2 linked regions of the Draconibacterium halophilum genome follow. The protein of the gene in region 1 interacts with the protein of each later gene in a pairwise test. Links are inferred from orthologs where the notes say so. Each region holds a gene or a part of one and is shown on either strand. Other genes may lie near its edges.

Evidence for each region.
Region 2: the proteins of def (region 1) and G0Q07_RS04625 interact in binary tests that used the Escherichia coli proteins (3 or more experiments, as listed by UniProt). The link is inferred for Draconibacterium halophilum from one-to-one orthologs.

What each region holds. Positions count from the first base shown.
Region 1 is NZ_CP048409.1:1,378,916-1,382,260, reverse strand. Bases 305-3,033 are described here. They hold def (peptide deformylase), read left to right. Parts: upstream 305-1,256; coding sequence 1,257-1,811; downstream 1,812-3,033. Other genes in these bases: G0Q07_RS05620 (ComEC/Rec2 family competence protein), read left to right, coding at 1,867-3,033; ruvX (Holliday junction resolvase RuvX), read left to right, coding at 650-1,075; G0Q07_RS05635 (hypothetical protein), read right to left, coding at 305-441. Also shown: more of G0Q07_RS05635, read right to left, coding at 1-304; more of G0Q07_RS05620, read left to right, coding at 3,034-3,345. UniProt on the Escherichia coli protein: Removes the formyl group from the N-terminal Met of newly synthesized proteins. Requires at least a dipeptide for an efficient rate of reaction. N-terminal L-methionine is a prerequisite for activity but the enzyme has broad specificity at other positions.
Region 2 is NZ_CP048409.1:1,145,380-1,148,192, reverse strand. It holds G0Q07_RS04625 (aspartate-semialdehyde dehydrogenase), read right to left. Parts: upstream 2,006-2,813; coding sequence 995-2,005; downstream 1-994. Other genes in the region: G0Q07_RS04620 (lamin tail domain-containing protein), read left to right, coding at 2,091-2,813; serS (serine--tRNA ligase), read left to right, coding at 1-877.

The sequences.
Region 1 (3,345 bases):
TTGTCTGTTTACATTTCCATTTCTGGTTTTGTTTGCCCTTTGGGGTTGGCTTTTTCTGTAAACGTTACTTGAAGACCTGGACGATTTTTGTTGCGATTTATAATTGCTATTCGAACTACGTTTACGCTGAACATCGCGATTTACCGATCTTGAATCGTTAAATTTCCTGTTGCCTGAACGAACATTGGCACTGTTACGGCGCGTAGTTGTTTTAGGCGTTGATCGTACAGCTCTATCAGAGCTTTTTGGTGTTGACTGCCGATAAGTTTTAGAGGCACTTTTTGTTTTCACCTCTGTCCTGCTGTTCCTTCTCGGAGCTTCCCTTTTTTCTGTTCCTCGTTGTGTTCCCCTGCGCTGAGCCTGGGCCGGAACTATTGTAATTAGTGTAATTGCCGCCAGAGTAATAATCGTGGCAAACAATCTGAATGTCGTTGTTTTCATGACAATAAATTTTAAAATTCAACAATTTGTTTGCGATGCTCTGTTGGCGCCAAAATAAAAATCGATATCTGCCTTTGTAATTGCAAAGCCTGTGCCAAAAAAGCAGCATGCAGAAAGAACAAAAGTTACAACACCTAAACGACAGGCTTTTAAGCACTTTTTTTTCTAAGCAATTCTCTCTACTTTTGCCGCGATTTTTATTTAAACTATGCCGCGCATATTATCAATAGATTACGGAAAAAAACGAATAGGATTGGCAGTTACCGATCCGGGGCAGATTATTGCCAGTCGTTTAACCACAATTCCAACACACACCATTTGGGATTTTCTGAAAGATTATTTCGAAACGGAAGAGGTGGAGTCGGTGGTTGTGGGATATCCCAAACAAATGAACAACCAGGCGTCTGAGTCTGTTAGATTTATCAATCCGTTTTTAAAAAAGTTTCAGCAAATATATCCTGATATGAAGCTGGAGATTTACGACGAACGTTTTACATCGAAAATTGCTTTTCAGACAATGATTGATGGCGGACTAAAAAAACAAAAACGGCAAGACAAAGCGTTGGTTGATGCGATAAGCGCAACCATTATTTTACAGAATTATTTAGAACAAAAACGCAACTCTAGATTATGAAACGAGCCTGTTTAATCTATGCTCAAAGAATGAGAAGATTGTTACGCAGTGAGGCGAGTTGCAATTGAAGATAAAAGAATAACGAATGAAACTACCACGACAAGAGTTTTGCCACATACGCACACAATTCATATCGTGGGAATTCCTTCTTATACCTTAATGGATAAACAATTATAATAAGATGAAATACCCGGTAACAGTATATGGCGACCCTTTATTGAGAAAGAAGGCCAAAACAATTAAAAAGGATCATCCCAAACTTGATGAAATAATTGAGAATATGTGGGAAACCATGTACTTCTCTGATGGTGTTGGCCTGGCAGCTCCTCAGGTTGGAATGTCGATTCGTATGTTTGTAATCGATGCATCATCGGGTGCCGACGAAGAACCGGAACTGGAGGGTTTTAAAAAAGTTTTTATCAATCCGGAGATTATTGAAACCAAAGGCGAAGAATGGACAATGAACGAAGGATGTTTGAGCTTGCCTGAAATCAGAGAAGATGTTGAACGTCCCGATGAGGTGACAATTAAATACCAGGACGAAAATTTTGTTGAACACATTGAAACGCACAAAGGATTTGCCGGGCGTGTAATCCAGCATGAGTACGATCATTTGGAGGGAATTCTGTTCGTCGATTATTTGTCGCCTTTACGCAAACGCTTATTAAAAAGCAGGCTAATTGCCATTTCAAAAGGAAAAGTTCGGCCACATTACCGGATAAAAGTTCCAAAATAAATGTAACCTTTTCAAAAAAACCTTCGTTTAAAGGCTAATTCTTCAAGCATAGGTTTTGGAAAATACATTTAAAAACATACCCTTCTTACGAATTACAGTCGCTTTTGCCACAGGCATTTATCTTGCTTCCGTATTAGCCTTAAATGCTACCGTTCTAATTTATTTAGCGTTTGGTATAACCGGATGTTTGGTTCTGATTCACAAATACTATAACTATTATCTTTCTCCGCTTTTTGGGATAATAGCCTTTATGCTGATCGCGTTATCAGGAGCCATCACTTACGAACAATACAACAACGTTTCTACTCCGCAAACAAACGGGTTGATGGCTGCTACTGTACTGGAAACACCTCAGGAAAAAACCAACTCTTACAAAAGCCTACTCCTTTTACATTCAATAAAAACAGAAGATACACTGATTGGCACACGAGAAAAGATACTGGTTTATTTTGAAAAAGCTGAAAACATTAAACAATTGAAACCGGGTAGCCAGATTATTTTTGAGCAATCGCCCGAGCTGATTGAAAACCGGGGAAATCCCCACGAATTTGATTACAAAAAATACCTGGAGAAGAAACACATTTTCCGACAGGTTTATTTAAAAACTGAAAACTGGAATTTAACCGGGTACATAAACAACGCTCCTCTTATATGGGCCGAAACAATTCGTAACAAACTACTAAAAATATACCGCGATCAGGAAATCGGAACGCAGGAAACTGAGATTCTTTCGGCGCTTACACTTGGCTACAAACGCCAGCTTGACCGGGAGACAAAACGTGTATTCTCTTCAGCTGGAGCCATGCATGTACTGGCCGTTTCAGGATTGCATGTCGGTATACTTTTCTTTACTTTTTCATTCTGCTTTGGGTTCCTGCAAAAACACAGAACTGGCCGGTTTATTTACGTATTACTTTCCATTGGTTTTTTGTGGTGCTACGCTTTTATAACCGGCTTGTCACCTTCCGTTTTGCGGGCATGCACCATGTTCAGCCTGATAATTATTGCCGGCAATATTAACCGAAGAGCCAACATCTACAACACGCTTGCTGCTTCAGCATGTTTACTTTTATTGGTAAATCCGAATAATCTTTTCGAGGTAGGCTTTCAACTTTCTTACACGGCCGTTTTTGGTATTGTTTTTCTGCAACCACGAATTGCCGGACTATGGCACATAAAAAATAAAGTTGGTTTATTTTTCTGGAATTTGATTACCGTTTCAATTGCGGCCCAAATAGCCACATTTCCGCTATCTGCCTATTATTTTAACCAATTTCCAACCTACTTTTTATTAAGCAATATTGTTGTTATTCCGGCAGCCATGCTACTCATCCCTCTTGGGCTGGGTTTGTTGGCCTTTTCACAAATACCTCTATTGGCTAATCTTATTTCAGCCGCAGTAAAATGGATTATAAAAGGAGTATACTTTGTGCTATCGTCTATCGAATCATTTCCAATATCAACACCCGACGTTGTGCTGCATATGCCTGAGCTGCTTCTTGTATCCGCCATTCTGTTTTCCATCTTCTTATTT
Region 2 (2,813 bases), 230 kb from region 1 along the record:
TCCGGAAATGCATGAAAAAGCATTGCCTCACTGGGAACTGGCTGCCAAATACAACCTGATTGATTTTGAACTGGGCGTAAAACTTACAGGAGCAGGATTTCCGGTTTACCGTGGCAAAGGAGCGCAACTGCAACGCGCACTTATCAATTTCTTTTTAGCCGAAGCCTCAAAAGCAGGTTACGAAGAAATTCAACCACCACTGGCAGTTAACGAGGCTTCGGGTTTTGGAACCGGTCAACTGCCCGATAAAGAGGGCCAGATGTACCACATTACCGAAGACAACCTTTACCTGATTCCAACAGCAGAAGTTCCGGTAACCAATATTTATCGCGATGTAATACTGGATGCCAAAGACTTGCCTTATAAAAACACTGCCTACAGTGCCTGTTTCCGTCGCGAAGCCGGTTCGTACGGTAAAGATGTTCGCGGCTTGAACCGCCTGCACCAATTCGACAAAGTGGAAATTGTACAAATCGCACATCCGGAGAACTCATACCAGACACTAGATACAATGGTAGCTCACGTTGAAGGTTTGGTTGCCAAACTTGGGTTGCCTTACCGCATTCTTCGTTTGTGTGGCGGCGATATTAGTTTTACCGCAGCATTAACTTTCGATTTTGAGGTTTTCTCTGCAGCCCAGGAAAAATGGCTGGAAGTAAGTTCGGTTTCCAATTTCGAATCGTTCCAGGCCAACCGCCTGAAATTACGTTTCCGCGAAGAAGGTGTAAAAAAACCACAAATTGCACACACACTTAACGGAAGTGCGCTGGCATTGCCTCGTATTGTGGCAGCATTGCTTGAAAACAACCAAACTCCGGAAGGAATTAAAATTCCTGAGGTACTGGTTCCGTTTACTGGTTTTGACATGATTAGCTAAATACTTTATTCATCGGGTGACTATTATTAACAACATATAGTCATCCGATGAATCCCAAGAAGCAAAAAGCCCGGAAGAAAAATCTTCCGGGCTTTTTTATATCGGTATTTCAAAGTCTTATTTCACTTCGCCATTTTTGATCAGCCACTCGGCAATCTGAACAGCGTTAAGTGCAGCTCCTTTTTTTATCTGATCGCCAACACACCAGAAAGTAATGCTGTTCGGATCAGTAACATCCTGACGAATACGACCAACATAAACATCGTCTTTACCTGAAACAAACAACGGCATCGGATACTCGTTTTTCGCCGGATTGTCGATCACTGTCAAACCTTCAAATGCTTCGAAAGCTTTTGTTACAGCTTCTGCTGTCAGTGGTTTTTCAGTCTCCACCCAAATTGCTTCCGAGTGTGCACGTGCTACAGGAATACGAACACAAGTTGCGCTCACCTCAGCTTCAGTATGCATAATTTTTTTGGTTTCCCAGTTCATTTTCATCTCTTCCTTGGTGTAATCATTATCAAGGAAAACATCGATGTGCGGGATGATATTCATGGCCAGCTGATGTGAGAATTTCTCTACTTTCACAGGCTTACCTTCTGCAATATCTTTTACCTGATCTTCCAACTCGGCTATTCCCTGTGCACCGGCACCACTTGCCGCCTGATAAGTAGCTACACGAACACGTTTGATCTTCGACAAATTCTCAATCGGTTTCAGTGCCACAACCATTTGAATGGTTGAACAGTTTGGATTGGCAATAATATTACGTGGACGGTTTTTCGAATCTTCAGGATTTACCTCAGGAACTACCAGCGGTACATCATCAACATAGCGGAATGCACTCGAATTGTCGATCATTATCGCACCGTGCTTAGTGATGGTCTCCGCATATTCTTTCGAAACGCCTGCACCGGCAGAAGTCAATGCAATATCAATATCTTTAAAATCGTCGCCGTGTTTGAGTTCTTTAACTGTAAGCTGTTTACCCTTAAATTCGTAAGTTTTTCCGGCACTTCTTGCCGATCCAAATAGTACCAATTCGTCCATCGGGAAATCCCGCTCAGCAAGCACTTTCAGGAACTCCTGTCCAACAGCGCCGCTCACTCCAACAATTGCAACCTTCATGTTAATTTTAATTTTAAAAAATTTAAAGTCTTTTTCTGTCTAAATGTGCTTCAAAGTTAGTATTTTGCTTCTAATTGTAAATGCTATGAAACCCAATCTTCTAAAATTGTTAACATACTCTTTCATCCTGTTTTTCAACCCGATAAATGCGCAGGAAATCTGGCACGAAAGTTTTTCTGTTCCCGGCAAAGGCGTTTGGGGAAATAGCGATGGAGCAGGTATCAATTCTGACTTCACCGGCATTACAAAATGGACTCTCGATTTTAGCCAGATCACTCTCGAAAACGAGGATGACTATGCTAAAACAGTTACGACTTCCGGCGGGCGTTTTGAATGCTGCGATATTAATGGTGAAGTAGTTTGGCGCTCGGAAATTATCGATATTACTGCCTACAAAAACATCATCATTCAGCTAAATGCCAACGAAACAGGCAGCAGTGAAAACGAAGAAAACAAGTACTTGAGAGCATTTTATATTCTTGATCAGGGTGAAGAGGAAGCTTTTGAAACCAATGGCGATAATCAGGGAAACTGGGGGCAAGCTGTAGCCGAACAAACCGGTCTTAATGGAAATGAATTGCAAATCGTGATTTATATGAACAACCATTACTCATCGAATAAAGTGATTTTGGATGAAGTGATTGTTTCGGGCGAGGAAAAAAATCCCATTATCATCGAGCCCGGCGATATTGTTTTGAACGAGGTGCTTTTTAATCCGGTTCCCGATGGTGAAGATTATGTGGAGATTTATAACAACTCTGACAAAGAAATTGCGCTGAATAAAATCCACCTTGCCTCGCGCGACAAC